3 regions of the Arthrobacter sp. PGP41 genome follow, and region 3 is predicted to be linked to each of the others. Evidence: riboswitches for the same ligand, from Rfam matches in the RefSeq annotation. Region 3 holds a riboswitch; each other region holds the start of a gene.

Region 1 (10,391 bases), 400 kb from region 3:
TCCGTGGGCAGTTTCCCCAGCTCGCGCTTGGCGGGCGTCACAAGGCCCGGTGCCATGTACGGCTCGCGGTCCACCTCGGCGCTGTCGAAGTGGTACTTCGCCGGGTTCTTGACATACACCAGGATGTTGTCGTGCTTGGTGGGCCAGCGGTTCTTGGCGCGGGCCCCATAGTCGTACGCCCAGATGATCTCGTTCAGGAAGCACTCCCGGCCGAAGATCGCATCCAGCATCACCTTGGCGTAATGCACCTCGCGGTAATCGAGGTGCAGGTACAGGGTGCCGTCCTCCGCCAGCAGGCGCCACGCTTCCACGAGCCGGGGCTCCAGGAAGGACCAGTAGTCGCTGAACGCATCGTCATACCGGTGGAGCGCTCCCTTGATGGTGTCGTAGGAGCGCCCCTTGAATCCGACGCGGTCGCCGGCGCCGTCCGCATTGGCCACCATGGTGGTCTGCTGGCGCCGTTGGGCCCTGCCGGTGTTGAACGGCGGATCCACATATATCAGCGTGAAGGCGCCGTCCGGCAGCGAGGGAAGGAAGTCCGCGTTGTCTGCGTGGACCACCAGGCTGCTGCCGTCCGGCGCCCAGACAGTGTCAGTCATGGAGGGTTTTAGGCCTCGCTGCTGCCGGGCTGCGTGGCCTTGTCGCCGCCCACTACCTCGCCGTTGCGGCGCCGGGTGCGCGTGCGGGGGCGGCGGGTGCGGGAGGGCTGCTCTGCTTCGCCTGCAGCGGCGTTGCCATCACCGGCAGCAACGGGAGCTGCGGCAGGCTCGGACGTACGACGGCGGCGCTCGCCTGTGCGGGCAGCGGAGTCGCCGCTGCGCCCGCCTTCGCGCCTGCCGCCGCGTTCCCGGTTGTCCCGGTCGCGGCTGTCACGGCCGCCGGAGCGGCCGGCGTCACGGCCTGCGTCGCGGCCCCCGCGGGCGTTCTTCTTGCCCGTTTCGCCCAGGTCTTCCAGGACTTCGGCGTCAACTCCGGCCAGGGTGCGCTTGTCGCGCGGGAGCCGTCCCTTGGTGCCTTCGGGAATGTCCAGGTCTTCAAAGAGGTGCGGGGACGACGAATAGGTCTCCACGGGCTCCGGCACGCTCAGGCCCAGGGCCTTGTTGATCAGTCCCCAGCGGGGCATGTCGTCCCAGTCCACGAAGGTGACGGCGGTGCCCTTGTTGCCGGCGCGGCCGGTGCGGCCCACGCGGTGCAGGTAGATTTTCTCGTCTTCCACGCACTGGTAGTTGATGACGTGTGTGACGTCGTCGACGTCGATGCCGCGCGCGGCGACGTCGGTTGCCACCAGGACGTCCACCTTGTTGTTGCGGAAGGCCCGGAGGGCCTGCTCGCGGGCACCCTGGCCGAGGTCGCCGTGGATGGCGGCGGCCGCGAAGCCCCGGTCCACGAGTTCCTCGGAAACCTTGGCGGCAGTGCGTTTGGTCTTGGTGAAGATGATGGTCCGGCCGCGGCCCCGGGCCTGCAGGATGCGGGAGACGACCTCGATCTTGTCCATGCTGTGCGCACGGTAGATGAGCTGGCGGATATCGCGCTTGGTGAGGCCTTCATCATCCGGATCCGCCGCACGGATGTGGGTGGGCTGGGTCATGTAGCGCCGGGCCATGGCGATGACCGGGCCCGGCATGGTAGCGGAGAACAGCAGGGTCTGGCGGACGGCCGGTGTTGCTGCGATCAGGGTTTCGACGTCGGGCAGGAAGCCGAGGTCAAGCATTTCGTCAGCCTCGTCCAGGATGACGATCTTTACGTTTTTCAGGCTCAGGTGCTTCTGCTTGTAGAGGTCGATGAGGCGCCCGGGGGTTCCCACCACAACTTCCACACCGTTCTTCAGCGCCTCCACCTGCGGCTCGTAGGCGCGGCCGCCGTAGATGGTGGCGATGCGTGCATTCCGCTTGCGGGATGCAGTCTGCAGGTCGTTGGCGACCTGAACCGCCAGTTCACGGGTGGGAACAATGACCAATGCCTGCGGTGCGCCTGGGACGGCAAGCTTTTCGTAGCCGGCGTCGTCCCGGCCTACAACCCGCTGGAGGGCCGGGATACCGAAACCCAGGGTCTTGCCGGTGCCGGTCTTGGCCTGGCCGATGATGTCGTGTCCGGAGAGTGCCACCGGCAGGGTCATGGCCTGGATGGGGAAGGGGTGGGTGATGCCGGCGTCGGCCAGGGACTCCACGATGTCGGCGCGGACGTTGAAGTCCGCAAAGGACTTCTCCTCAATCTCGTGCGGCTTCTCGTCGGAGATGATGGTTTCTTCGGGCTCAAGCGTTTCGGTGCCGGAGTCGTCCGTCAAAAGCTGGTGGGTATGCAATTCACTCACGGGGAGTTTCCTTATTCATTTGGGCAATGGCGCTGCCTGCTCAACGGGCCGGCCGGCAGGCCGTTCCGGAGCACGCTCAGGCGCGCAAGCAATTCCAGTGGAAGCCGATCGCGGGCTATCTTTATGCTGGCACTGGTGACCAGCGGGTGGTTCTCAAGATCGCGTAGGGGCGGGCTTGTTGGTTTCAAATCAAGGAAATCAACGACCGGGCATCCATTTCTACTCCTTCAGTCTAGCCGCAAGGGCATGGAAATCCGGCTTTTGCCCGCGCTGCGGCCCGGTTATGCCGCAAAACCGCCCCGGTTCACGGCACCTTCGGCACCAGTTCGAAATGCACATCACGCGTGGCGATGTCCGAGGATATGAGGCGCACCCGGACCTTGGTTCCGGCCTCCAGTTCTCCGGCGCAGCGCGCCGTCACTGCAGGTTCGGCGATCTGGATGATCCCGGAGCCGCCGTTGCCGTTCTTGCCCTTGCCGTTGCCGTTCCGGCTTATGCCGCCGTTCCCGTTCTCCTTCTGGGGCTTCGACCCTGAAATGACGATCGCGTCGAACTCCTGTCCGACGTGGTTGATCAGCAGCGCCGCCTCCACGGTGTCCAGCGCCATGCGCTCCATCCGGGATGCCAGCTGGTCCGAGCCGGCCATGATCTCGGGAAGCGACGGCAGTGCATCCCGCACCCACCCGGGCACCTCTCCGCCATTACTCAAGGCCTCGCAGGTGACCAGCACAAAGCGGTCCACCAGGCGGCGAAGCGGGGCGGTGGTATGGGCGTACGCTGCGCCGATGGCGGACTGCACGGCGTCATCCGGGACGGTGCCGTCGAAGGCCGTATAGGCGGCCCCGCGGAAAAGCATCCCCGCGGAGTGGAGGATTGCGAGCTGGCGGGGATGGGTGGGGTCCAGGCTGCGGAGGTATTCGCCGTAGCTGACTTCGCCGTCCCACGGCTTTCCGAGGGCCTCTGTCTGCAGTCGGAAATGGTTCAGGGAACGCTCATCCGGGGCGGGCATGGTGCGCAGGATGCCCACTTTTCCGGCCAGCATGAGCTGCGCGGCTGCCATGCCGGTCATCAGCGATATCTGGGCGTTCCAGTCCTCCACGGGCAGCTGCGGTGCGGCGGCAATCCGGTAGCCGCCGTCGGGAAGCTGGACAATCTCCTGGTCCGGCATGTTCAGGCTGGCACCATCCCGGGCACGCTCCAGTTCCACGCGCTTGAGGCCCACTTCTTTGAGGAGGAGCAGCACAGGGGAGGGGCTGCCGCCGTCAAGTTCCGCCTGGGCGCCCTTGTAGCTGAGCTTGGCGCGGCTGCGCATCCGGGCACGCCGCACCGTGACGGCAGTGACCTGCGCATCACCGTCAAGACGGAAGTCCCACACGAACGCGGAACAGTCCTGTCCCGGAAGGAGGCTTCCCGCCCCCTCGCTGATCACTTCCGGATGCAGCGGGATGCGGCCGTCCGGCGTGTAAAAGGTCTGTCCCCGGCGCCGCGTCTCAGCGTCCAGCGGGCCGCCCGGGGCAACGAACGCCGGCACGTCGGCGATGGCGTAGAGAACGTGGTAGCCGCCGCCGTCGCGCTCGATGAACAGCGCCTGGTCCAGGTCGGTGGACGACGCCGGATCGATGGTGATGAATTCAACGGACGTCAGGTCATGGGACGGCAGCTGCAATGCGGACACGGCGGCCTCGGCGTCCTTCACGGCATCGTCAGGGTACGCGCCCGGCAGCTCAAGCTCACTCCGGAGCGCGCCCAGCGCCGCTTCGAGGGCATTGGTGTGCTCGTGGACACTGGGGGCCAGCCGATGATGTGACACGAAAATCAGCGTAGCCCGAATTTCGTCAATAGTGCACGGAAGCGGCCGGGAGAGGCACAGCCGTCCGGTGCGGGGTTATGGGCGGGCGCCGTCCAGGGCGCTGCGGAGCGAGGCAGCGGCCGCGGCCGGATCATCAGCCTCAGTAATGGCCCGGACCACCACGATCCGGCGTGCGCCGGCTTCCACCACCTCTTCAACATTGGAGTGGTCGATGCCGCCGATCGCGAACCAGGGCACACCGCTGTCAAACGTGTCCTCCTGCCCTTCCGCCCCTGCAACAGCAGCGGCGGCGTACCTCACCAGGTCAAGCCCGACGGCGGCCCGTCCGGGCTTGGTGGGAGTTGCCCAGAGCGGCCCCACGCAGAAGTAGTCCAGCGCCGAGGGGCCGGCGGCGGCAGCCAGGGCGGCGTCCACCTGCTCCGGGCTGTGGCTTGACAGGCCGATGGCCGCGTTGCCGTTCAACAGCGTCCGGGCCGCCTTGAGGGGCAGGTCCTTTTGGCCGATGTGGAATACCGGGGCTCCGGACAACACTGCGACGTCCGCCCTGTCATTCACCGCCCACAGCCGGCCGTGGCGCACCGCCGATTCCTTGAGTACGGCCAGGAGCTCCAGCTCCTCGGCGGCTTCGATGGACTTGTCCCGCAGCTGGATGATGTCCACCCCGCCTGCGAAGGCGGCATCGACGAACTGCCCGAAATCGCCCTGTTCCCGGCGCGCGTCCGTGCAGAGGTAAAGGCGCGCGGCCTGCACGCCGGAACCGCCTCCGGCGTTGAGAAAGGCGTTTGTAGCAGGGACGGGGGATGCAGCGGCAGGAGGGCGGGACACATTCATGGGTGCCAGCCTAGTTCCTCTACACTTGGCCTCGTACTGCGGGAGCCGCGGCAGCTGTCATAAAGCGCCGGGCTGAGAGGGCGTCAGAGCCGACCGCTTGACCTGATCCGGCTAATACCGGCGTAGGGAAGGAGACACTCATGCCCAATGCGCTCGAAGCCCCGTACCGGCCCGCGCCCGGCTCTTCACTGGAGGCCGACGTTGCGGTCATCGGCGGGGGAGTCATCGGCCACGGCATCGCCTGGGAGGTGAGAAGGTCCGGGCATTCAGCGGTGGTCATCGATGACGCCCCCGGATCCGGTGCCAGCTGGGCCGCGGCGGGGATGCTTGCCCCGGTGAGCGAGCTGCACTACCAGGAGGAGGACCTCCTGGAACTCATGCTGGAGGCCTCCGGGCGCTGGCCGGGTTTTGCCGCAGGCCTCGCCGCGGCCGCCGGTTCGGATCCCGGTTATCTTACGACGCCGACCCTCGCCCTGGGTGCCGACGCCGCGGACCGGCAGGCGCTGCTGGACCTGCGCGGGGTGCAGCAGGCCAACGGGCTGACGGTTGAGCCCCTCACCATCCGTGAAGCCCGGCGCCGGGAGCCGCTGTTGAGCCCGGCCATTGCCTCGGCGCTGGATACACCGGCGGACCACCAGGTGGATCCCCGGCTGCTGGTGGCCTGCCTCCGCCGTGCCCTGGCCCGGCACACCGGCGGAACCGGGAGCGGCGGAAGCTTCGTGGCCGGCGCCGCCGAGGGCTACGCCGTTCCGGACCGGGCAGCGGGCCTGCTCTGGCGGGACGGAGCCGTCGCCGGCGTCACGCTGGAGGGCGGAGGAACGGTGGCGGCCAGGGAGACGGTGGTGGCCAACGGACTGCACGCCGCGGCCCTCACCGGGCTGCCGGAAAACCTGCACTTGCCCTTGCGCCCGGTCCACGGCGACATTCTTCGCCTCGCCGTCCCCTCCCACCTCCAGCCGCTGCTGACTTCCACCGTGCGCGGACTGGTCCGCGGGATCCCTGTGTACATCGTCCCCCGGCAGGACGGCACCGTGGTGATCGGGGCAACGCAGCGTGAGGACGCACTGGGGAAGAAGGACAGCGGAACCAGCGCCGGGGCAGTGTCGGCAGGGAGCGTCTACCAGCTGCTGCGCGACGCCCAGGTCCTGGTGCCTGCGGTCGCAGAACTTGAGCTGCTGGAATGCACAGCCCGGGCCCGTCCCGGCACACCTGACAACGCCCCGCTGCTCGGGCGGGTCCCCTTGGAGGACGGCCCTGCAGGTCAAAGCCACGTGGAAGGGCTGATCATTGCCACCGGCTTCTTCCGCCACGGCGTCCTCCTCACCCCGGCAGCGGCCGCGATATGCCGGGACCTGCTCGAAGGCAGGGCGGACCCCCGCTGGGCCCCCTTCAACCCCGGCCGCTTTTCCGGCGCCGCTGTTCGGCCTGCTGCAGCGGCCACCCCACCCAACCCCAAGGAGACAGCATGAACATCACCCTGAACGGAACCGGACATACAGTCGCCGACGGCGCATCCATCACCACGCTCGTCACCGAGGTCACCGGCCGCGCACTGGCGGCTGACGGCCAGGCCACCGATGGCCGGAAGCTGGGCGTCGCCGTGGCGCGCAACGCCCACGTGGTGCCACGGAGCCAGTGGTTTGCCACCGCGCTCACCGAGGGTGACGACGTCGAACTTGTCACGGCAGTACAGGGAGGCTGACCACCATGATGGAAACCCGCAGCACCCTCGCCGGCACCCGGCCGGACCTTCATGACCCCCTGGTGATCGACGGCGTCGCGCTCGGATCCCGGCTCATCATGGGCACCGGCGGCGCGCCCAGCCTGGAGGGCCTTGGCGCCGCGCTCCTGGCTTCCGGCACCTCGCTCACCACCGTGGCCATGCGGCGCTATTCACCCCATGAGGCCGGCTCGCTTTTCCAGCTGCTCGTGGACCACGGCATCAAGGTCCTCCCCAACACGGCGGGGTGCTTCACTGCCCGGGACGCTGTCCTCACCGCGGAGCTTGCCAGGGAGGCCTTGGAAACCGACTGGGTGAAGCTGGAAGTCATCGCTGATGAACACACCCTCCTGCCGGATGCCGTGGAACTCGTGGACGCCACCGAGCAGCTGGTCAGCCGGGGATTCAAGGTTTTCGCCTACACCAATGACGACCCCGTCCTGGCGCTTCGGCTCGAGAACCTGGGAGCCACCGCGGTCATGCCGCTCGGCTCGCCCATTGGCACCGGCCTGGGCATCCTTAACCCGCACAACATCGAGCTCATCGTGTCCCGGGCCTCGGTTCCGGTGGTGCTGGATGCGGGCATCGGTACCGCATCCGACGCCGCCCTGGCGATGGAACTCGGATGTGACGCCGTGCTCCTGGCCACGGCGGTGACCCGGGCACAGGATCCGGCCATGATGGGCGCGGCCTTCAAGCATGCCGTCATCGCAGGTAGGCTGGCGAAAGCGGCAGGTCGCATACCTCGCCGTGAACATGCGCTGGCGTCGTCGGCGATGGAAGGCCGGGCCGAGTTCTTGTAGGCCCCGCTGTCCACCGGCTGGCGCCTTGACTCAAGGAGCAGCAGTGGCCGGCAAAGACGCCCTTCCCCCGGAACGAGTCGACGAAGCCTTGGCTGGACTGCCTGATTGGCGGGCCGACAATGGCGGATTGGTCACTGTCTTCAAGATGCCGACGGCGGTTGCCGCACTTGAGCTGATTGCCGCCGTCGGACGTCTGGCCGAGGAACAAAACCACCATCCCGACCTCGACTGGCGTTACAACCGCGTCTTTATCCGCTACACGTCCCACGACGCAGGGGGACAGGTGACTGACCGGGACATCGCGGCAGCTGCGGGAGCAAGTGAAGCTGCGGCAGCGTCGGGGGCCGTTGCCGAGCCGGCGAAGTACGTGCCCGGGCGCCAGTAGCCTCGTCACCAACAACTGGTCCCTAAGGAGCAGTGGCCGCCACCCCTTACGGGATGGCGGCCACTGCTGCCGGTTGCCTTGCGCCGGCCCTACGCCCGGAGGATCGCCGTAAGCCTTTCCGCGTCCCGGCGCGCACGCGTGCGGCCGAGGTACACCGCTGCCCCTGTTGCGGCGCCTGCGCCCAGCACGATTGGCAGGACCCACGGCATCCACGTCAGCCCCGGCAGGTAGCCGAACCCGGCCGCCACCAGGATGGTCCAGCTCAAGGCCGCCACTCCCACGGCGACCCCGGCGGGCAGGCCTGCACCATACTTGGCATGCCGCTTGTCGTTGGCCCAGACAATGAAGCCTGCCGCGGCGGCGGCCAGTACAACGATGGTCAGCGAAAGCATGGTTCTCCTCGAGCTGCGGACGGGGTTCTGTGGCCGGGCGCTAGAACTGGCCGAAACCTACGCGCCGTGCCTCTTCTGCACCGATTTCCACGTAGCCAAGCGCGCCGCCGGGAACAATGATCAGGCGTCCCTTTTCATCTTTCAGTCGCAGTTCGTTGCCCGTTGTGATCGCTTCCCCCACGACCTTGGCCACAGAATCCGCGTCCTCGGTTGATTCGAGCACAATTTCGCGGGCAACGTTCTGAACGCCGATCTTAATCTCCACAGGGGCCTCCCAGCCAGTCAAAGTTTCTCGTGCTTCTCTACGAGGTGTTGTCTTATTTGTAGTCTAGGACTCTTTGGGGAAGCGAGAGATTCCGCGCCAAGCTAAACGGTAGATGAGGTCGCTGGCCACATTGATGTCCAGGTTGCCGTCAGTTTCCAGCCAGTACCTGGCGCTGACCTGGGCCATCCCTGCCAGCCCCCGGCCCAGCAGCTGTGCCTCGAGATGGGGGAGCTTGGTGTCCTCGGCGATGACGCGTGCGATGGCATCGGCGAACGTCCTGTTGAAAGTCTCCAGCCGCGAGCTGACGTCGGGGTCGTTGATCAGGTCGGATTCAAACACCAGCCGGTGGGCCTGGTCATCGCTGGCGATGAACTGGAAGTAGGCACGCATGACGGCCTGCACGCGCTCGTCATTATCGGTGGTGGAGTTCAGGGCGCCCAGCATCAGTTCGGTAAGCGAGGCCAGATGGCTTTCCAGCAAGGCGAGGTACAGCTCGCGCTTTGACGGAAAGTGCTGGTACAGGACAGGTTTGCTGACGTGCGCCGTCTCGGCGATCTCGTCCATGGCCGCACCGTGGTACCCATTGGCCACGAACACTTCCTGGGCTGCGTTGAGGAGCTGCGCGCGCCGCTCGTCACGCGGAAGCCGGGCGGACCGCTGCCCTGCGGGACGCGGGGGAGTTTGCGGTTCGGCGGCTGACGGGCGGTCAGCCCGTGCTTCATGGACCACAGTTGTCCTACTTTCCGTTGCTGTTACTTCCACTTTACTGCGGGGTAATATGACCCGGCAGTATCCGGGGGATACATTGAAGTATGGCTTCGACATTCACCGCAAATGTTTCACCTGTGTCATTGGATCCGCTGGTGGAACCGGGCCCGGACCTTACCCCGGACGAGGTGGAACGCTATTCGCGGCACCTCATCATCCCTGAGATCGGCTCGCTGGGTCAGCGGCGGCTCAAGAATGCCAAAGTGCTGGTGATCGGCGCCGGCGGGCTCGGCTCCCCGGCGCTCCTGTACCTTGCCGCTGCCGGCGTCGGGACGCTGGGAATTATCGACGACGACGCCGTTGACCTCAGCAACCTGCAGCGCCAGGTCATCCATGGGGTGGCGGATGTGGGCCGCCCCAAGATCGAGTCCGCCCGCGACGCCATCGCCGCCCTCAACCCCTTGGTGGACGTGCGGCTGCACAATGTCCGGCTCGACGCGTCCAACGCCCTTGAACTGTTTGCCGGGTACGACCTGATCCTCGACGGCGCGGACAACTTCGCCACCCGCTACCTGGTCAACGACGCCGCCGCCATCCTGGGCAAACCCTACGTCTGGGGTTCCATCTTCCGGTTCGACGGCCAGGTGAGTGTCTTCTGGGAAAAGCACGGGCCCACCTACCGGGACCTCTACCCTGAGGCGCCGCCGGCAGGCTCGGTGCCCTCGTGCGGCGAGGGCGGCGTGTTCGGCATGCTGTGCGCTGCCGTTGGATCGCTCATGGTGACGGAGGCAGTCAAGCTGATTACCGGCGTCGGACGTTCCCTGTTGGGCCGTGTGGCGCTGTTCGACGCCTTGGGCGGAAGCTGGCGCGAGATCCGTGTTTCAAAGGACCCCGCGGCCGCGCCCATCACGGGGCTGGCCGACTACGAGGCGTTCTGCGGCGTTACGCCGGCGGTCCCCTCCGGCACGGAGCACACTGTCACGGCCGCCCAGCTGGCTACCATGCTCGCCGCGCGCAAGGCGGGGCTGAAGGACTTTGAACTGGTGGATGTCCGCGAATCGGGGGAGTACGACATCGTCCGGATCGACGGCGCGAAGCTCATCCCGCAGGGCCGGATCCTTGCCGGCGAGGCGTGGAATGAGCTCCCCCGGGACAGGGACATCGTG
Region 2 (10,391 bases), 1.4 Mb from region 3:
TGCGGGAGAGCCGGGCGTCAAAATACAACATGCCCTCATCCAGCATGACCCCGCTGTCCAGGAGCCGCGTGACCACCCGTCGGTACGCGGAGTAAGTGCCATAGATACCCGTGGGCCCGGCCGTCGGCCACCGGTTCCAGGCCTGGGTCCGGTAGCTCTCAAAGCCGGTCTGGATGCCGTTCCAGAAAGGTGAATTGGCACTCAAGGCGGTAAGGACGGCGAGCTTGTCACGGATACGGTCCAGGACGGCCACGCCTTCGTCGTGCGACTCAATGTAGGTGTGCACATGGAAGCCGCACGTCAGCTGCTCCTGGGCGGTCAGGCCAAAGCGCTCAAGCATCCGCGCGTAGCGGGGGTCCGGAGTGGTGTGGCTGGCCAAGCCCAGCGGCGAGGTGGCCAGGGCTGCCACCCGGGCATGGTTTTTCTGGGCTGCCTTATCCGCCAGTGCCCGCCCGGCGCGGATCTGTTCCAGGAGTTCACGGTACTCCAGGCAGGGCCGGGTCTGGGTTTCGATCTGTTCCAGCTTGAGCTCGGCGCTCAGGCCCATTTCGTCGTCGTCGTAAACGGTTTTGTCTTCCGTCTCCAGAAGGCGGGGGTCGTCCGGCGCGTCGTCGGCGGCCATTCGGCGGCCGGACAGCAGCGCGTCCGCCAGGGCAAGCGGCTCCCCGCTCTCCGGATCAACGATCAGGAGCTCTTCCTCGACGCCGAAAGTTCGCATACCGACATTCTCCGACAACAGGGACGAAATTGAGGGTCAACAGCACTTCATGACGAAGCGTGAATGGTTAGTCCTGGAAGTATTCCACTTTCGCCCCGATGGTGTTGAGCCGTTCCGCCAGGTCCTCGTAGCCGCGCTCGATGACATAGATGTTCCGCAACTCGGACACTCCCCGCGCGGCAAGCATCGCCAACAGCAGGCACGCTGCCGGGCGGAGCGCTGGCGGACAGCCAACCTCGGCGGCGCGCCACCTGGTGGGGCCGTTGACGTAGATCCGGTGCGGGTCAAGGAGCTGCACCTGGGCGCCCAGCCGGTTCAGCTCGGTCAGGTAGATGGCGCGGTTTTCGTACACCCAGTCGTGGATCATGGTCTGGCCATGGGCGTTCGCCGCGATGACCGCAAAGAAGGGCAGGTTGTCGATGTTTAGCCCGGGGAACGGCATCGGATGGATCTTGTCCTCCGGAGCACGCAACTCGGAAGGCTTGGTGGTGACGTCCACCAGCCGGGTCCGGCCGTTGCGGGCCGTGTATTCGCCCGAGATCTCCAACTGCTGCCCCATTTGCCCCAGGGTTGCCAACTCGATTTCCATGAACTCGATCGGCACGCGCCGGATGGTCACCTCCGAGTTGGTGACAATCCCGGCGGTAATCAGGCTCATGGCCTCGATGGGATCCTCCGACGGGAAGTACTCAATCTCGGCATCGATTGATGGTCGCCCGGTGATCTTCAGGGTGGTGGTCCCCACCCCCTCGATAACCACCCCCAGCATCTCCAGGTAGAAGCAGAGGTCCTGCACCATGTAATTGGGGCTGGCATTCCGGATAACAGTGGTGCCTTCGCGGTGGGCTGCGGCCATGATGGCGTTCTCGGTGACGGTGTCGCCGCGCTCAGTCAGGACAAAGGAGCGGTCCCGGGTGTCCGCGGACGGGGCCTGCACCTCGTAGAAGCCCGCCGTCGCTTCCACCGAGAGTCCGAACTGGCGCAGTGCCTGCATGTGCGGCTCCACCGTCCGGGTACCAAGATCACAGCCGCCCGCATACGGAAGCTTGTACCTGGCTGACTCAGCGAGCAGGGGTCCCAGCAACATGATGACGCTCCGCGTGCGGCGTGCGGCGTCAACGTCCATCGCGCCCAGGTCCAGGACCGCCGGGCGGCGGAGCCGCAGGTCGGTGTCGTTGAGCCAGGTGCATTCCACACCGATGCTGGTCAGGACTTCAACGATCCTGTTCACTTCTTCGATGCGTGCAAGGCGGCGAAGAATGGTGGTTCCCCGGTTGATGAGGCTGGCGCACAGCAAAGCCACTCCGGCGTTCTTGCTGCTGTTGACGTCCACCGAACCCGAAAGGGTGCGCCCGCCTTCAACGCGCAGGTGGGTCATCTGCGGCTTGCCCACGTTCACGATGCTCCTGTCGAAGATCGCTTCAAGGCGCTGGATCATTTTCAGGCTCAGGTTCTGCTTGCCCTGTTCCATGCGGGCAACGGCGCTCTGGCTCGTCCCCAGCTCGGCAGCCAACTGTCCTTGGGTCCAGCCCTTCTCGGCCCGGGCATCCCTCAACATGGCGGCAACGTGTTCAGCGGTTTCCTGCGTCATACTCAAGTTTATATCATAAATGAGTTAAGCGCCCCGGTTATCCGGCCTAATCAGCAGCCGCCGAAGAGCGTTTACCCGAACGATGCGATCGAAGGGCGTCGGATTCCTTGACCGAGCCCTTCAAGGGCGGGAGACTGACGCTGGTCCAACGGCAAGGGAGGCAGTATGCGCCGAACACCAGCACCGCCCATGCCAGGTAGCGGGGCATTTCCGGCCCGGAGCACTCGGAGCGTGCCAGGAATGGCGGCACTGTTACTCGCGGCCCAGCTCCTCATCTGCGGCTCGCCAGCGTACGCGGCGCCCTCCCCGGGAGAGGGAGTGCAATCGCTCCTTGGCTGGATGTGGAGACCGAAAACAGCTGGTCGTACACGGACAAGGACGCCAACCGGACAGAACTGTCAGCGGGTCGAGCAACCTTTACTCACTCCCGAGCTGGCCGGCAGGATCCCGGAACGCGTAAGGAGCAGCGATGGCCAGTGCGTCTGCGCCCCTCACCGGCGGCGGCGAGGTGGAGTTGACCCAGTTTGTATCGAGGGGTTCCGACTACGACTCTTCGTGCCCGTAGGCCTGGCCGGCTGTCAGTTCCCCAGCCACACCATGTTCCAGGTGCCCAGGGAGACGGAGGCAAAAACCGCTGTTGCCGCCATCACCACACCGCCGGCAATAACCCACGCATCCAACACGCTGTAGGTCGATTCGCGGGCCCACGTCCGGCGGCCGCCGCCAAAGCCGCGGGCTTCCATGGTCACCGCGAGCCTCGAGGCCCGGCGGATCGCCTGGACCAGCAGCCCGAAGCTCTGCCCCAGCGTCGCCTTCACGCGCTGCAGGGCACTGCCGCGGGAACCCACCCCCCGCGCGCGGCGGGCCATCCCGATGGTCTGCCATTCTTCGGCCATCAGGCCCACCAGCCGCATGGCGGCGAGGGTTCCCAGCACGAACCGGTGCGGGAGGCGCGCCTTCTGCGCCAGCGCATCAGCGAGGTCTGTGGGGTCGGTGCAGCTCATCAGCAGCACTGCCGGCAGGGCAATCGCCAGCCCCCGCAGCGTGAAGCCCACGCCCAGCTCCAGGGACCCTTCGCTCATGGTCCAGATGCCGACGTCGACCAGCGTCTTTCCGCTGTCCGGCGCCAGGATGGAGGTGCTCCAGCCTCCCACTGCGGCGGCGAGGATCAGCGGCCAGCCGCGCTGCCACAGCAGGGCGGGCGTCAGGCCGGCCAGGGGAAACAGCAGGACTTCAAAGGCCAGCGCCACCGATGCGGACACCCAGTCGATGGAGAGTGCCAGCACGGCCGTGATGAGGAAGACGGCGGCGAACTTGCTGAGGGGGTTCGCCCTGGCCAGCAGCGCATTGTTGCCGCGCAGGTTCAGCTCCTGCCTCATGGTGCCGCCGTTTCCGCCGGAGCCATCCGCAGTTCCGTTCCGCCCAGCGCGGCCGTGAACTCGGCGTCATGGGTCACGGAGACCACGGCGGTGCCGCCGTCCAGCAGCTCGGACAGGAAGGATGCCAGCTCCGCCCACGTGTTGGCATCCTGGCCGAACGTAGGCTCGTCCAGGACCAGCACCTGGGGATGCGCAGCCAGGACCGTCGCCACGGACAGCCGCCGCTTCTCCCCGCCCGAAAGCGTGTAGGGGTTGGCGTCCACAAGGTGGGTGAGCCGCAGGCGCTCCAGCAGCTCGTCCACGCGCTCCCCGCCATGGCCAAGGTGCCGTGGGCCAAACATCAGTTCGTCCAGCACCTTCCCGGTGACGAACTGGTGCTCGGGTTCCTGGAACACGGTGCCGATCCGCTCGATGAGCTGCTCGGCTTTCCACTTGTACGGGTCTATTCCGGCGCCGCGGCTCAGGTCCAGCGTGGCCGAAACCTTCCCGGCCACGGGTTCGAGAAGCCCGGCGAGCGTCAGGGCAAGCGTGGACTTCCCTGCCCCGTTCGGCCCCGTCACCGCCAAGGCCTGCCCGGCACGGACCTGGGCGGAAATATCCGCCTGCACGGGTACCGGCGGCACCTTCCGGAAGCCGCTGCGCCCCGCCCGTTCACGGGACACCGCCAGCTCCTCGGCAGCGAGCAGGAGGCCACCCGTCCCCCGGGCCGGATCCGCCGCACGCAGCCGGGTGTCCGGGACATAGCCGGGCACCCACACCCCGGCGGCAATCAGCATGCTCCGGGCTTCCCTGAGCACTTGGTCCGGCGGGCCGTCCAGCAGCACGGCGTCCTTCGCGTCGGTGCCGGGCTGCAGCACCACAATCCGGTCCACCAGGTCCTTCCACACGGACACCCGGTGCTCCACCACCACCAGCGTGGCGCCGGTTTTGTCCAGGCATCGCGCCACGGCGTCGCGGACCTCCAGCACGCCGGCCGGGTCCAGGTTCGCCGTCGGCTCGTCCAGCAGGATGAGACCGGGACGCATGGCAAGGATGCCCGCGAGCGCCAGCCGCTGTTTCTGCCCGCCGGAGAGTACCGACGTTGGATGGTCCAGCGGGAGGTGGGAAAGTCCGACGTCGTCCAGCGCCTCGTGCACGCGGCTCCAGATGGCGTGGCGGGGCACGGCGAGGTTCTCGGCGCCGAAGGCGGCGTCGTCACCCACGCGGGACAGGACCACCTGCGTTTCGGGGTCCTGCTGCATGAGGCCGGCGCGCCCGCGCTGCTCGCGGGGGGAGGCTCCGTCAACCAGCAGCGAACCCGACTCGTCGGAATCGCCGGCCGCGCCGCCGTCGTCGTCCACATCCCCCAGGACCCCCGCCAAAGCATGGAGGAGGGTGGACTTGCCTGCGCCGGAAGGCCCCAACAGCAGCACCCGCTCTCCCGGGCGGATGTCCAGGTCGAGGGCATGGACCGCCGGCTTGGCGCGCCCGGCATGCCGCCAGCCCCAGCCGCGGGCCGCGACGGCGGCGGGACGCACTGCGGTGGGCGCGCCCTGGCGGGAAGGTGCGGACATCAGGAGAAGACAGGCTCCGTTGCTGCCTTCCGCGACGCGAACGAGCTCAGGACTCCGGTCCTGGCCAGCCCGCGGGTGGCGATCCATGACAGGGCGCCGGCGATAATCGCGCCGGAGATGGCGGTGAAGACGATGTACACCAGCTTGTCCCCGCCGGAGTAGGCGATGTTCCAGCCCCACGGAGCGAAGGAGTCGTTGAGGCCGCAGAAGAGACCGGCGGCGGCACCGGCCAGCAGTGCCACGGGCAGGTTGAACTTCCGGTACACGAAGATGGCGAAGATGATCTCGGCGCCGAGGCCCTGGACGAAGCCGGAGAACAGCACGGAAGCCCCGTACTGGGACCCCATGAGCAGCTCACCGGTGGCGGCTACCGTCTCGCAGAACAGCGCGGCGCCGGGCTTGCGGATGATGAGCATGCCCAGCACGGCCGGGATCATCCAGCCGCCGGCGATCAGGCCGGTCAGTGGCGGGTAGGTGGCGTTCATGGGGCCGGACACTGCGGCCGCGCCCTGGGACCAGGCCCAGAAAATGACGCCGCCGGCAATGGCAATGAGGGCCGCCACCACGATGTCCACGACTCGCCAGGACTTGCTGCTGGTCTTCTTGACTGCTGTTGTTGCCATGTGATCCTCCTGAGGAACAGGAGGGGAAAGTGGACGCGGCTGCCGGCTATGCTGCCGCTGCGCGCACTTCGAGAACTCGACTCCCTTGCGCCGGTACTAACCGGATCAGGTTCGAGGGTCTGCGGCTGCCCGCACTCTCAGCGCCCACCTGCGGATCCTGGCATTGCCAGTGATGCCCGACGGCGGCGCTCCCCTGTCGTTGAATGTTGCTTTTGCTTGAAATGATTCGTTGCAGAAATACCCTGTTGGGCGTTGCCAGTTTACACCGCGGCGGGGGTAGATTGTGGGCCATGGCTGCCAATCCCCCGCATGTGACCGACTTCGACCCGGATTCCGATGCCATCCAGCCGGAGGGATCTTTGGCGGCACTGATCGCCCGGATTGAAGGCGAAGTCCGGGAACTGCAGTTTCCCGGCTTCTCCCTGGACGACTCCCTGAACCTGGGACTGCTCCTGGTGGAGCTGGGGAAGGAGCGCGGGCTGCCTATCGCGATTGACATCACCAAGGGCCAGCAGGTGCTGTTCCATGCGGCCCTGCCCGGTGCGACGCCGGATAACGATCACTGGATCCGGGCGAAGCAGCGCACTGCGGCACGGTACGAGATCCCCTCACTGCTGGTGGGATTGCGCGGCCGGCTTCGCGGCGGCCGGATCGAGGACCAGGGCTGGTTCGACCAGCGCCGGTACGCCGCGCACGGCGGCTCCTTCCCGCTGTACGTCACCGGAGTGGGCGCCGTGGCCACTGTTACGGTTTCGGGGCTTCCCCAGGTGCAGGATCACGACCTGGTGGTCGAGGCCCTGCGTGAAATCCTCCGCTCCGCGGGAGCGGACTGATGCCATGCTGGCGGAGCGACCCGCACGCTGGACGCACGTCCACCCGGCAGCAGAAACACAAAGGCTGCTTAGCATTTATTTAGTAATCATGCTTACTATGTTGTCTCCCGGGTTTTGAGGAGAACAGGACATGGCAGCCAGCACCCGCCTGACGGGCCCCCGAACACGCCTGCAAAATGCCGCCCTCGGAATTGGCACGGTCTTCTTCCTGTTGGGCATCTTGGGCTTCATCCCCGGCGTTACCTCCAACTATGGCTCGTTGGGCCTTGCCGGACCTGGTTCAGGGGCGCTGCTGCTGGGCGTCTTCCAGGTGTCCGTGCTCCTTAACGCGGTACACCTGGTCTTCGGGCTTGCAGGGGTCCTGATGGCGCGGACGCATCCCCAAGCCAGGAACTTCCTTATCTACGGCGGCGTGGCCTATCTGCTCCTCTGGCTGTACGGCTTCCTGGCGGGTGACACCACGCCTGCCAACTTCCTCCCTGCGAACAACGCGGACGACTGGCTGCACCTGGCCCTCGGCCTGGCCATGATTGCGCTGGCCATCACCCTGGCTGCCCGAGGCCCCGCTGTCCCCGCAGGCGTTGGCAGCAGCGATAGCAGCAACCGGCCCGGAAGCCCCAGCAACGACGTCGCGGAACCGGCACCAACGCCGGACCTGAAGGAGCACTATGAAAATCCCTGAAGCGCGCGGTCCCGCCAGCGCCGCCTTGTTCGCCCTTCTCACGGAGGTACCCTGCTCCATTGGCACCCGCCCCGACGGCCGAACCGCCGACGCCGGAACTGCCGATGACCGCGCCGCGGGGCTGCACCGGGCGGTCAGCAGCCAGTTGGCCGCCACCCCGGACATCATCGGCGATGACGACCTCCAGCTGACGCTCTTCTGCCTCTACGAGCTCCACTACACCGGGCTCGCAGGCGTCAGCGATGAGTGGGAATGGGCGCCGGGACTGATCCAGGTCCGCCAGCTGCTGGAAAAGCCGTTCGAGGCCGCGCTCAGGCGGACCGCCCGTGAAGCAGCCGGCGAACTGGAGCTTCCCGCGGCCTCGCGTCCCACCAGCGACGCTGTGGCCGATGTCCTGTTCGGCCTCGCAGCCCGAGATACCGGCCCCAGCCTCTCCCGGTACGTGGCGAAGAAGGCCAGCCTGGATCAGCTCAAGGAATTCCTGATCCATAAGTCCATCTACCAGCTGAAGGAGGCCGATCCCCATACCTTTGCCATTCCCCGGCTCGCCGGGCGCCCCAAGGCCGCGCTGGTGGAAATCCAGGCGGATGAGTACGGCGGCGGACGTCCCGAACGGATGCACAGCGCACTTTTCGCCCGCACCCTGCGGGGCCTGGGGATGGCGGACGAATACGGCGCCTACGTCGATTCCGTCCCGGCCGTCTCCCTCGCCGCAGTGAACCTGATGTCCCTGTTCGGGCTTAACCGCCGGTTGCGGGGTGCCATCACCGGGCACCTGGCCATCTATGAGATGACCTCCTCCCAGCCCAACCGCCTATACGGCAGCGGCTTCCGGCGGCATGGTTTCGATGCCGCCGTCACCCACTATTTCGATGAACACGTGGAAGCAGACGCCGTCCACGAGCAGATCGCCGGCCGCGACCTGGCCGGCGGCCTGGTGGAAGCCGAACCAGGACTTCTTGGAGATGTACTGTTCGGTGCCACGGCAGCCATGGCGCTGGACGGCAGGCTGTCCGCCCATCTCCTGCAGTCTTGGGAGAACGGCGGGACCTCACTAAGGGCGGCAGTGCCGGCAGCAGCATGAGCGGCGCAAGTTCCCCGCCGCCGTCCATCACCCCCGGCAACCTCAAACAGGAGCGCGAATGAACCAGGAACCGGCCGAGAGCTCCATCGTGGTGTGCCCCGACGGTCCGCTGATTGTGCGCGGCGACTTCGAGATCGTCACGCCCTCCGGGGAACCGTTGCCCCGTGAACGGAAAACCGTGGCACTGTGCCGCTGCGGGGCGTCAGCCATCAAGCCCTATTGCGATGGGACGCACAAGATGGTCAAGTTCCGGACGGAACCCCCGGCAACCTGAGCAGCGCCTGCACCGGCCGGCCGCAATCGCCGGTTAGGCTAGGGACAGCCCGTTTTCCGCCCGCAAGGAGTACTAGGAATGAACCTTTTCATCAAGCTGCTCGGCACTGGCGTGAGCCTCGGCGCAGGCTTTGTCGGCACCAAGCTCGTCAACGCCATCTGGGAAAAGACCACCGGCCGGAAGCCCCCCACCGGCAAGCACGAGGACGTCCCCACGAGCCTTCACTCGGCTCTGACGTTCGCCCTGATCTCTGCCTCGGTGAGCACCATCATCCAGGTCCTGGCAAACCGTGGCACCCAGCGCGCCATCACCCGGTTCGCCAAGAGCCAGGACATCGTCTAGCAGCACGCCGAACGGTGTTCAGCCGTCGCCGGAACCCTCCTCACGGGCGGTTTTGGCGGCGGCTTTTTGCACCACGGCCTCAAGCTCATCGGAGGTGAGGAGCTCGCGGTGGAGGTGCTTGGTCCGGTAGCCGGCCCGGCCCACCATGTGTGCTGAAACGGGCACGGTGAGCAGCTGGAAAATCCACGCGACCAGCAGTACGGGCCACACCCACCAGGTGCGCAACTGGAGTCCGATGGACGCCAGGAGCAGGAACAGCCCCAGCACCTGCGGCTTGGTAGCGGCATGCATGCGGCTGAGCAGGTCGGGGAAGCGAAGCAAGCCGATGGCCGCGCCGAGCGACATGACGGCCCCGACGATCATGAACACAGCGGACAGCACATCCACCCAGGCATCCAGGCCAGTGGAGTCAGGACTCATTGGACTGCTCCCTCCGGTCCGCCACGAACCTTGCCACCGTCACGGACCCGATAAAGCCGATGATGGAAATGGCCACCACCAGCATCAGGTTGTTCAGGTGCCTGTTGACGGCCATGTCCACGCACAGGGCACCGCCCAGGATGGCCAACAGGACGTCCGTGGCCAGCACCCGGTCCAGCAGTGAAGGTCCCCTGGAGATCCTGATGATGGCACCGGCGGCGGCCACCGAGAAGATTACGGCAGTAACAGCCAGGACGGTCTGCATCATGCGCCCGCCTCCATTCGCACGGTTTCGAGTTCTTCCTTGGTGCCCATGATCCTGATCAGCCCCGCTTCGATGGACCGCACCTCATTTTTAAGGTTTTCGACTTCCTGCGGGGAACTGATGTTGAGGGCATGCAGGTAGAGGGTGGACGTGGAGCGGTCCACCTCCACCACCAGCGAGCCCGGAATCAGGGAAATCACGTGCCCCGTGGCCGTGACCATGAGGTCCTGGCGGCTGCGGAGCGGGACGGCGACGACGGCGTTGGTCACCTTTGGCCCCTTGGCGATGGCAAGGTACAGGAGCTGCGCGCTGGCAGCCACCACCTTGGCCAGGAAGACGAGCGCGAAGGGAACGGCGTACAGGATGTTGAACCGGCCGCTCAGTTCCACCGGTGGAAGGTAGAACAGCCGCGCGACCGCCACGGCCAGCAACGCCCCGAACAGGAGGTTGCCGGGGCTGAAGTCCTGCCACAGGGCACCCCAGACAATGACCAGCCAGACTAGGAGCGGCAGCTCCTGGCGGAGGGAAATCCGGCGGCGGCTCATTTTCCCCCTCCCGGCGTGGCAACCATCGGGACGTCGACGCCTCCGCCCAGGACAGCGTGGATGTAGGAGGTCCGGTCCAGCA
Region 3 (10,391 bases):
CGCCGTAGTCCGGCCCGCACCGGCCGCCATGGAAGAAGCTGAAGAAGAGGACACCGAGGACGATTCAGACGACGCCGGTAACCGCCGGAGGCGCCGCGGCCGCGGCCGCCGCGGACGCAGCAGGACCGGTGAGCGTGACGGCGAAGACGCCGAGAACTCTGATGCAGAGACCGATGCTGCCGATGACGCCGATGAGGAATCCGGTGCGCAGGCCGACGAGGGCGTGACGTCCCGCCGTCGGCGCCGCCGCCGCCGTGGCGACCAGGACCTTGAACTGACGGGCGGCGGAGACGAGGATCCGCCCAACACGGTGACCCGCGTCCGCGCACCGCGCGCCGTGAGCGAACCCGCGGTCAGCAACCGGGTCACCAGCGTCAAGGGTTCCACCCGCCTGGAGGCCAAGAAGCAGCGCCGCCGCGAATCACGCGACACCGGCCGCCGCCGCACCGTCATTACCGAAGCCGAGTTCCTGGCCCGCCGGGAGTCTGTGGACCGGCAGATGATCGTGCGCCAGCGCGATGACAGAATCCAGATTGCCGTCCTGGAAGACGGCGTCCTGGCCGAGCACTTTGTCTCCAAGACCCAGCAGGATTCCCTGATCGGCAACGTCTACCTGGGCAAGGTCCAGAACGTGCTGCCGTCCATGGAAGCTGCCTTCGTGGACATCGGACGCGGCCGCAACGCCGTCCTGTACGCCGGCGAAGTCAACTGGGACGCCGTGAACCTCGAGGGCAAGCAGCGCCGCATTGAAAACGCGCTCAAGTCCGGCGACACCGTGCTGGTCCAGGTCACCAAGGACCCCGTGGGCCACAAGGGCGCGCGCCTGACCAGCCAGATCTCGCTGCCGGGCCGCTACCTGGTCTTCGTTCCCGGCGGTTCCATGACCGGCATCTCCCGCAAGCTGCCCGACGTCGAACGCAACCGCCTCAAGCGGATCCTCAAGGACCGCCTCCCCGAGCAGGCCGGCGTGATTGTCCGGACCGCTGCGGAAGGCGCCTCCGAGGAAGAGCTGACCCACGACATCAACCGGCTGCGGGCACAGTGGGAAGGTATCGAAAGCCAGTCGAAGTCCACCAAGATCCTTGCTCCGGAGCTGCTGTACGGCGAACCGGACCTGACCATCAAGGTGGTCCGCGACGTCTTCAACGAGGACTTCTCCAAGCTGATCGTCTCCGGCGAGGAAGCCTGGGACACCATCGAGGCGTACGTCACCTACGTTGCTCCCGATCTCGTGGGGCGCCTCGAGAAATGGACCAAGGACCAGGACATCTTCAGCGCATGGCGGATCGACGAACAGATCCACAAGGCACTGGAACGGAAGGTCTTCCTGCCCTCCGGCGGCTCGCTGGTGATCGACCGCACCGAGGCCATGACCGTGGTGGACGTCAACACCGGCAAATTCACCGGCAGCGGCGGCAACCTTGAAGAGACCGTCACCAAGAACAACCTGGAAGCTGCGGAGGAAGTGGTCCGCCAGCTCCGCCTGCGCGATATCGGCGGCATCATCGTCATCGACTTCATCGACATGGTCCTGGAATCGAACCGCGACCTCGTCCTCCGCAGGATGGTGGAGTGCCTGGGACGGGACCGCACCAAACACCAGGTTGCCGAAGTAACGTCGCTTGGCCTGGTGCAGATGACGCGCAAGCGGATGGGCACCGGGCTCCTTGAAGTGTTTGGCGAGCAGTGCGAGGCCTGCGCCGGCCGCGGCGTGGTGACCCACGATGACCCCGTGGAGCACCGCCGGGCCAACATCGTGGCGGCTGAACACCATGTTCAGCGCTCGGACGCCCGCCCGGACGTCCGGAACGAAAGCCACCGTACTGAGGCGCAGCGTGGGGACAGCAGCCAGCCCGGCGTCCGTCCCGACCGGAAGCGCCGCCGCGGCCGCGGCGGCCAGCAGGTGGATGCTGCTCCCGCAGCTGCCCTCCACGTGCACACGGTCCACCCCGACCCCACGGACGCCGAGCGGCACGCCAAGGCCGAAGCCACCCGGCTTGCCCTTGCCAACATTGCTGCGGCAGCGCACGCCGCCCATCTGCACGACGACGAGGTGGCCGCGGCCAGGCAGGCTCCGCAGGCCCAGCCCGCGGCGCCGGCGGAAACAGGGAAGCACGACGGCGACGCCTCCAGGCCCGCCGCCGTCCTCACCTTCGGCGGGGAGGAAGTTGCACTGCCGTTCGTGGAGCACGCGGAGGAGCAGCAGCCGAAGCCCGCCCTGACGCTGGACCGCCTCGCTGAGGCCTTCGCCCACCTCGGTGAACCCGCCCCGGCCGCCGAAGCCACGGCCGGGCAGCCGGGACTGCCGGCGCCGGAACAGGCGCAGCGGGAACCGGAACAGGTCCGGGCGCCGCGGGCGGAGTCTCCGCGGGTCCGGTCCGAGCAGCTGCAGGCTGCCCCTGCCGCGCCGGAGAAGGACTATTCCGACCACACCGTGGAACAGTCCCGCCCGCGCCGGGCACGCCGCAACCGCAGCGCCAGCCGCGCCCAGGGGGCGGCCAACCAGACCTCCGTCCAGCAGCACGAGAATGTCCCCGCCGAGGCGGCAGGGCACTCACACTCAGCAAAGGCGCCGGAAGCTGGCCAGGCAGGTGCCCCCGCCGCAGGCAACGCCAAGCCTGCCGCGGAACCCATCATCCTGGGCGTCGGGGTTCCGGCTTCGGAGCTGTAGGCCACCGCACGCGACACGCCAGGATGCCCGGCCGCCCACCACGCGTGGGCGGCCGGGCATCCGGCATTTAAGGCCGCAACAGTCGCACGGCGTCACCTTCGCCCTGAGCCCAGCAAAAAAGCTAGGCTGGTGAACCGACACGGGGTGCCGCGCAGAGGGCCGGCTGAGATCCACACCCGTTGAACCTGTCCGGCTAGCACCGGCGAAGGGATGTCTCTTGTCTTCAACTCTCGAAATGCCCGCTGCCAGCGTTGAGGGAGCGCCTGCTCCTGCAACACAGTCCGGCCAGCGGCGGGACGTGCCCCGGGTCCTCTCCATTGCGGGCTCCGATCCTTCCGGCGGAGCCGGCGTCCAGGCGGACCTGAAAAGCATCGCGGCCCACGGCGGCTTCGGAATGGCTGCCATCACTGCCCTCACCGTGCAGAACACCCGCGGCGTGCGCGGCGTCCACGTTCCCCCCGCGGCCTTCCTTACCCAGCAACTTGACGCGCTCAGTGAGGACATCAGCATCGACGCCGTGAAAATCGGGATGCTGGGTGACAGCGGGGTGATCGAAGCTGTCCGGGCGTGGCTCGAAAAAGTGCGTCCCGGCGTCGTGGTTTTGGACCCTGTCATGGTGGCCACCAGCGGTGACCGGCTCCTGCAGGAATCCGCCGAAGCCGCGCTACGCGGGCTGCTGCCGCTGGCGCACCTCATCACGCCCAACCTGACTGAACTTGCCATGCTGGTGGGCGGGGACGTGCAGGAGAGCTGGGAAGGCGCCCTGGAACAGGGCCGCGAGCTCTCCTCCGCCACGGGGGCGACGGTGCTTGTGAAGGGCGGGCACTTGGCGGGGGAAGAATGCCCCGACGCCCTTGTCAGCACTGCGGGCACGCTTGGCCAGGACGTGGTGGTGGTCCCGGGCAAGCGCGTGGCCACGCGGAACAGCCACGGCACCGGTTGTTCGCTGTCATCAGCCATGGCCACAGTCCAGGTGCGGCTGGGGGACTGGGAGGCAGCCCTCCGGGAGGTCAAGCCCTGGTTGTCCGGCGCGCTGGAGGCTTCGCAGGCGTTGCAGGTGGGAACAGGCAACGGGCCCGTCCACCACTTCCACCACCTTCAGCCGCAGCCTGCTGAGGGCAGCTTCGCAGCGCAGCTGTGGGCTGAAGCGGAGAAGCACCTGGAGGCCATCTATTCCCTGGGGTTTATCCAGGGACTGGCCTCCGGCGACCTGGCCGAGAAGCACTTTGGCTACTACCTGGCCCAGGACGCCATCTACCTTAACGGCTACTCACGGGTGCTCGCGCGTGCCAGCGCCCTCGCCCCAACGGAAGCCGAACAGCTCTTCTGGGCGCGCTCCGCCCAGCAGTGCCTCGAAGTCGAATCTGAACTGCACCGCTCCTGGCTCAGTACACGGACCGTTGAGCCGCGGCTGGGGCCCGTGACCAAGTCCTACGTGGACCATCTGGTGGCGGCATCGGCGTCGGGCAGTTACGCCGTGCTGGCGGCAGCAGTCCTGCCGTGCTTCTGGCTGTACGCCGAGGTGGGCAAGACGCTTCACGCCCAGTTCGTTGCTGCCGGGGAACCAGCAGGCCACCCCTACGCGGAGTGGCTGCGCACGTACGCGGATGAGGACTTCGCTGCGGCCACCCGCAGGGCGGTTGCCATTGTGGACGGGGCCGGCCGCGCAGCTTCCGCAGGGGACCGGACAGCCATGGCCGCGGCGTTCAGGCAGTCGTGCCGGCTGGAAGTTGAATTTTTCGACGCGCCGCGCCTTCATTCCTGACGGCCGCACGGCCACAGCACCGGTACTATGGTGGGGCACCCCCCCGGCCAGGGAAATGTGTTGTGGTACCTATCACAGACAACCCGCCGGAACCAGCCTCATTTGCGGCCGAAGGCAAAATTAGCGTATTCTAGATCTTCGGTGCTTACGCCAACACTTGGGTTATGACCCCACGGCGTTGAGGCACAGCGAGAGCCCAACCAATTCAGGCACCGGGTTCCGCACGCAAATTTGTAATAAACGTCGAGAGAAGTGAGTTCCCAAGTGGTGTACGCGATTGTCCGCGCAGGCGGCCGCCAAGAGAAGGTTTCCGTTGGAGACTTCGTTACCCTGAACCGCGTCGCCGGTGGAGCTGGCAGCACCATTCAGCTGCCCGCACTGCTCCTGGTTGACGGTGACAAGGTCACCTCCGCCGCTGCTGACCTGGCCAAGGTAACTGTTACGGCTGAGATCCTCCAGGACCTCCGTGGTCCTAAGATTGTGATCCAGAAGTTCAAGAACAAGACCGGTTACAAGAAGCGCCAGGGTCACCGCCAGGAACTGACCAAGGTCAAGATCACTGGTATCAAGTAACCTTCCGTTACTGTTCAGGTTTTTCAGCAGATTCCCCAGAATTTAGAGGCAGGCATTTCAGATGGCACATAAAAAGGGCGCGAGCTCCACTCGCAACGGTCGTGACTCCAACGCACAGTACCTCGGCGTCAAGCGCTTCGGCGGCCAGGTAGTTTCCGCCGGCGAGATCATCGTCCGCCAGCGCGGCACCCACTTCCACCCGGGCGCCGGTGTTGGCCGCGGCGGCGACGACACCCTGTTCGCCCTGACCCCGGGCGCCGTTGAATTCGGCACCCGCCGCGGTCGCCGCGTCGTCAACATCGTTGCTGCTGCAGCTGCAGAGTAACAACCAGTTCTGAAGCGGTGGAGCGGGCCATATGGTCCGCTCCACTGTTCTTTTAACCGCATTACAATCGTCTTGGCGCCTGAGGGTGCCGAGGAACAGCTTTGAGGAGATCCACGTGGCCAGCTTTGTAGACCGGGTAGTACTGCACGTATCCGGCGGTAGCGGCGGCCACGGGTGCGTCTCCGTCCACCGCGAAAAGTTCAAGCCGCTGGGCGGTCCCGACGGCGGCAACGGCGGCAATGGCGGCGACGTGATCCTTCGCGTGGACCACCAGACCACCACCCTCCTTGACTACCACCACGCGCCCCACCGGCACGCCACCAACGGCGGTCCGGGCATGGGTGACTGGCGCGGCGGCAAGAACGGCGAAACGCTCATCCTTCCCGTCCCGGACGGCACGGTGGTCAAGTCCAAGGACGGTACCGTCCTCGCCGACCTCGTGGGTGAAGGCACCGAATATGTGGCGGCAGCCGGCGGCATCGGCGGCCTGGGCAACGCCGCGCTCTCCTCACAGAAGCGCCGCGCCCCCGGCTTCGCCCTGCTCGGCATCGAAGGCGAATCCAGCGATATCGTCCTGGAACTGAAGTCCATCGCGGACATCGCCCTTGTGGGGTTCCCGTCCGCCGGCAAGTCCAGCCTCATCGCCGCCATGTCCGCGGCGCGGCCCAAGATCGCCGACTACCCGTTCACCACGCTGGTTCCCAACCTGGGTGTGGTGCAGGCCGGCGACGTCCGCTTCACCATCGCCGACGTGCCCGGGCTGATTGAAGGCGCCAGTGAGGGCAAGGGCCTCGGCCACCACTTCCTCCGCCACGTGGAGCGCTGCGCTGCGCTGGTGCACGTCCTGGACTGCGGCACCCTTGAGGCTGACCGCGACCCCCTTTCGGACCTGGCCGTCATCGAGGCAGAGCTGGAAAAGTACGCGGTGGACATGAGCTATGCGGGCCAGGACGGCGATGTTGTTCCGCTCAACCACCGCCCCCGCCTGGTGGCACTGAACAAGGTTGACCTGCCCGACGGCAAGGACATGGCGGAGTTCGTCCGCCCGGAACTCGAGTCCCGCGGCTACCGTGTCTTCGAAATCTCCGCCACCAGCCATGAGGGCCTGCGCCAGCTGGGCTTCGCCATGGCCGAAATCGTCAAGGCCGCCCGTGATGCTGTTGCCGCTGCGCCGCCCAAGGTACAGCCCGTTGTCATCAAGCCCCGCGCGGTTAATGAGGCAGGCTTCCGGATCCGCCGGGAAGAAAAGGGCCTTGAGCCGCTGTTCCGAGTACTGGGCGAAAAGCCGGTGCGCTGGGTCAAGCAGACGGACTTCACTAACGAGGAAGCCATCGGCTACCTCGCTGACCGCCTGGCAAAGCTCGGCGTGGAAACGGAGCTGTTCAAGCAGGGCGCCAAGCCGGGCGACACAGTCGTTATTGGCGAGGATGACGGCGTCGTCTTTGACTGGGAGCCCACCATGATGGCCGGTGCCGAACTGCTGGCCTCGCCTCGCGGCACCGACGTCCGGTTCGCCGACATCGGCGACCGCCCCACGCGCGGACAGAAACGTGAAGAGCAGCAGGAACGCAAGGACGCCAGGGCCGCCGCCCGCGCCGAGCTTGAAGCCGAGCGCAAGGCCGGCATCTGGACCGAGTCCGTGAGCAGCCGCCGGGTTGCCAAGCCGCTCAAGGAGAGTGGACTGGACGCAGACAATGACTTCTAGCGCTGCAGCAGCGGAGCCGCTGGCGCGGCCCGTGGACAGAAGCGTGCTGGCCAACGCGCGCCGGATCGTGGTGAAGGTTGGCTCGTCGTCGCTGACCAGCATCAAGGGCGGCATCTCCGAAGAGGCGCTGACTGCCTTGGCCGACGCGTTGGCGGCCAAACGCAACACCGGCACCGAAATCATCCTGGTGTCCTCCGGTGCCATCGCCGCGGGCCTGGCCCCGCTGGGCCTCTCCAAGCGGCCGCGCGACCTTGCGACGCAGCAGGCAGCGGCCAGCGTGGGGCAGGGCCTCCTCATGGCCCGCTACACCCATGCCTTCGGGGCGCACGGCGTGACGGTCAGCCAGGTGCTGCTCACCGCCGAAGACCTCATGCGGCGCAGCCAGCACACCAACGCGTTCCGCGCCCTGGACAGGCTGCTCAACCTTGGCGTGGTGCCGGTGGTCAATGAAAACGACACCGTGGCCACGCACGAAATCCGCTTCGGGGACAATGACAGGCTCGCTGCCCTGGTGGCCCACTTGGTCCGGGCTGACGCCCTCGTGCTGCTGTCCGACGTCGACTCCCTCTACGACGGCCCGCCGTCGCTTGGCGCGAAGCGGATCCCGCTTGTGGAAGGGGCTCATGACCTGGAGGGTGTTTCCATCGGGAAACCAGGCAAGGCCGGCGTGGGCACCGGCGGGATGCTGACCAAGGTGGAAGCGGCCACCATGGCAGCCGGTTCCGGCATCCATGCCCTTGTCACTTCCACCCCCAACGCTGCGGCTGCCCTAAACGGCGAGGACGTGGGCACCTGGTTCACGGTCAACGGTGCCCGCAAGCCCGTCCGCCTCCTGTGGCTGGCGCATATCGCCTCCGTCCAGGGGCGGCTGGTGCTGGACGAGGGTGCAGTCAAGGCTGTGCGGCACCACCGCACTTCGCTGCTGCCGGCAGGCATCTCCGCCGTTTTCGGTGATTTTGAAGCGGGCGACGCCGTCGAAATAGCAGCTGCCGACGGCACCGTGGTTGCGCGGGGACTGGTGAACTATTCGTCCGCCGAGCTGCCACAGATGCTGGGCCGGTCCACCAGGGACCTGGGTGAGGCGCTGGGCAGCGGCTACGACCGCGAAGTTGTTCACGTTGACGACCTGGTGCTGGTCTGAGCTTCCCGCTCGCCTAAACTTGGAACATGACTGAGGCCCTGATCCACAACAAGACTGCTGAGAATCCCGGAGATACTGCCGCCACCGAGGCGCAGCCGGCTACTTCATCCGTGGCGCAGGTGCCGGCTGATTCCCCGCTGTCTTCCGGCGATATTGAGGCAGCAGTCCATGCCATTGCGGACCGCTCCCGTGACGCCGCACGCCGGATGGCCATGGCAAACCGGGCCTGGAAGGACCGCGCCCTCCGCACCGTCGGCACAGCCCTGCTGGAGAACACCGAGGCCATTCTTACGGCCAACGCCATGGACGTGGCAGCAGGAAAGGCCAATGGCACCTCCGCTGCCCTGCTGGACCGCCTTACCTTGACGGAAACCCGCATCTCGGGACTTGTGGCGGCTTTGGAAAACCTGGCCAACCTCCCCGATCCCGTGGGAAACGTGGTCCGCGGGCAGACGCTTCCCAACGGCCTGCGCCTCCGGCAGGTCAACGTTCCCATGGGCGTGGTGGCGGCCATCTACGAAGCACGGCCGAACGTCACCGTGGACATTGCCGGACTGGCACTCAAGAGCGGCAACGCCGTGATCCTGCGCGGCGGCACTGCCGCCCAAGCCACCAATGAGGTGTTGGTGCGGGTACTGCGGGAAGCGCTGGAGTCAGTGGGCCTGCCTGCCGACGCCGTCCAGACCGTCGACCAGTACGGCCGGGCAGGTGCCAACGTCCTCATGAAGGCGCGCGGCAGGGTGGACGTGCTGATTCCCCGCGGCGGCCGGGAGCTCATCCAGACCGTTGTCCTCAACTCCGCCGTGCCTGTGATCGAGACCGGTGAAGGAAACGTGCACATCTTCATCGATGAATCGGCCGGCGAGGACATGGCAGTGGAGATCCTCCTCAACGCCAAGACCCAGCGGCCCAGCGTCTGCAACACAGTGGAGACGCTCCTGGTCCACTCGGGATCCCCCGTTCTTCCCGCCGTGGCAGCTGCGCTCCGCCAGGCAGGGGTCCGGCTGCATGCGGACGAGCGGGTCCGCGCGGCCCTGCCCGCCTCCATTGAGTCCGAACCTGCCACTGAGGAGGACTGGGGCACGGAGTACATGGACCTGGACCTCGCGGTGGCCATGGTGGACAGCCTTGACGAGGCCGTGCAGCACATCCGTACCTGGTCCACGGGCCACACGGAAGCGATCCTCACCAACGATCTGCGGAATGCCGAACGCTTCATTGCCGAGGTGGATTCTGCTGCCGTCATTGTGAATGCCTCCACCCGGTTTACCGACGGCGGGGAGCTTGGCCTGGGCGCGGAGGTGGGCATTTCAACCCAAAAGCTGCACGCGCGGGGGCCCATGGGGCTGACCGAACTGACCACCACGAAGTGGATAGTGCAGGGCGAGGGCCAGGTGCGCGGGTAGCGCACGGTAACATAGACCAGAAGTCAGAAACGGCGGAGCTTTCCGCTGCCACAATCGTTTGAGCCCAAGGGGAGAAAATGCTGTTCCAGCAGATTGCCACGACCGCCGCCGAAGGCGGAGAACACGAACTCGCGCCGCTGTGGGCTGAGCCGTGGGTCTTCGGGGTGGTTATGTTCGCCCTCCTGCTGGTGCTGATGTTTATCACACTGTCCTACTCCAACCTGGGCAACCGCCACGCAGCAACCGAGGAGCACGCGGACCCGCACCGCCAGCACCCCAACAAGCACGATCACGGGCAGGGCCACTAACATTTCCCGCGCTTTGCACCGCTCGGGTGCCACCGGCAGGCTGCGGCTTGGCGTGATGGGCGGGACGTTTGATCCCATCCATCACGGCCACTTGGTCGCAGCCAGCGAGGTGGCTGCGGAATTCGACCTGGACGAGGTGGTTTTCGTCCCCACCGGCCAGCCGTGGCAGAAGTCCCACAAACACGTCAGCGAGCCCGAGCACCGCTACCTCATGACAGTCATCGCGACGGCCTCCAATCCGCGCTTCACTGTCAGCAGGGTAGACATTGAACGGCCAGGCCCCACCTACACCATCGACACCCTCCGGGACCTGCGCGCCCAGCGTCCCGACGCTGATCTCTTCTTCATCACCGGAGCGGACGCACTGGCACAAATCCTTTCCTGGAAGGACATCGACGAACTGTGGTCGCTCGCCCATTTTGTGGGAGTCACCAGGCCGGGGCATGTCCTCGACGGCATGGGACGCGATGACGTGAGCCTCCTCGAAGTTCCGGCCA

The links. A riboswitch is a leader RNA that binds a small molecule or an ion and turns the genes downstream of it on or off. The one in region 3 is predicted to bind thiamine pyrophosphate.
Region 1: it holds a riboswitch for thiamine pyrophosphate, as region 3 does, so the genes downstream of both, thiO (glycine oxidase ThiO) here and thiD (bifunctional hydroxymethylpyrimidine kinase/phosphomethylpyrimidine kinase) in region 3, are expected to answer to the same signal.
Region 2: it holds a riboswitch for thiamine pyrophosphate, as region 3 does, so the genes downstream of both, C3B78_RS18325 (ECF transporter S component) here and thiD (bifunctional hydroxymethylpyrimidine kinase/phosphomethylpyrimidine kinase) in region 3, are expected to answer to the same signal.

The regions. Positions count from the first base shown of each region.
Region 1 is NZ_CP026514.1:2,942,095-2,952,485, reverse strand. Features, by position in the region: gene C3B78_RS13405 (DNA-methyltransferase) at 1-599, opposite strand, end outside; gene C3B78_RS13400 (DEAD/DEAH box helicase) at 608-2,311, opposite strand; gene C3B78_RS19715 (hypothetical protein) at 2,338-2,478, shown strand; gene C3B78_RS13395 (RNB domain-containing ribonuclease) at 2,616-4,121, opposite strand; gene thiE (thiamine phosphate synthase) at 4,197-4,952, opposite strand; TPP riboswitch at 4,981-5,098, shown strand; gene thiO (glycine oxidase ThiO) at 5,093-6,421, shown strand; gene thiS (sulfur carrier protein ThiS) at 6,418-6,654, shown strand; gene C3B78_RS13375 (thiazole synthase) at 6,663-7,475, shown strand; gene C3B78_RS13370 (4a-hydroxytetrahydrobiopterin dehydratase) at 7,519-7,860, shown strand; gene C3B78_RS13365 (hypothetical protein) at 7,950-8,252, opposite strand; gene C3B78_RS13360 (DUF3107 domain-containing protein) at 8,293-8,517, opposite strand; gene C3B78_RS13355 (TetR/AcrR family transcriptional regulator) at 8,581-9,246, opposite strand; gene moeB (molybdopterin-synthase adenylyltransferase MoeB) at 9,330-10,391, shown strand, end outside.
Region 2 is NZ_CP026514.1:3,985,215-3,995,605, forward strand. Features, by position in the region: gene C3B78_RS18300 (glutamate--cysteine ligase 2) at 1-718, opposite strand, end outside; gene C3B78_RS18305 (UDP-N-acetylglucosamine 1-carboxyvinyltransferase) at 786-2,309, opposite strand; gene C3B78_RS18315 (energy-coupling factor transporter transmembrane component T family protein) at 2,888-3,688, opposite strand; gene C3B78_RS18320 (ABC transporter ATP-binding protein) at 3,685-5,241, opposite strand; gene C3B78_RS18325 (ECF transporter S component) at 5,241-5,864, opposite strand; TPP riboswitch at 5,929-6,069, opposite strand; gene C3B78_RS18330 (heme-degrading domain-containing protein) at 6,155-6,697, shown strand; gene C3B78_RS18335 (DUF4383 domain-containing protein) at 6,828-7,379, shown strand; gene C3B78_RS18340 (iron-containing redox enzyme family protein) at 7,366-8,463, shown strand; gene C3B78_RS18345 (CDGSH iron-sulfur domain-containing protein) at 8,522-8,737, shown strand; gene C3B78_RS18350 (DUF4235 domain-containing protein) at 8,816-9,079, shown strand; gene mnhG (monovalent cation/H(+) antiporter subunit G) at 9,098-9,499, opposite strand; gene C3B78_RS18360 (monovalent cation/H+ antiporter complex subunit F) at 9,489-9,767, opposite strand; gene C3B78_RS18365 (Na+/H+ antiporter subunit E) at 9,764-10,309, opposite strand; gene C3B78_RS18370 (Na+/H+ antiporter subunit D) at 10,306-10,391, opposite strand, start outside.
Region 3 is NZ_CP026514.1:2,539,827-2,550,217, reverse strand. Features, by position in the region: gene C3B78_RS11595 (Rne/Rng family ribonuclease) at 1-2,671, shown strand, start outside; TPP riboswitch at 2,802-2,899, shown strand; gene thiD (bifunctional hydroxymethylpyrimidine kinase/phosphomethylpyrimidine kinase) at 2,907-4,436, shown strand; gene rplU (50S ribosomal protein L21) at 4,701-5,009, shown strand; gene rpmA (50S ribosomal protein L27) at 5,071-5,334, shown strand; gene obgE (GTPase ObgE) at 5,450-7,039, shown strand; gene proB (glutamate 5-kinase) at 7,029-8,180, shown strand; gene C3B78_RS11565 (glutamate-5-semialdehyde dehydrogenase) at 8,207-9,586, shown strand; gene C3B78_RS11560 (hypothetical protein) at 9,664-9,894, shown strand; gene nadD (nicotinate-nucleotide adenylyltransferase) at 9,950-10,391, shown strand, end outside.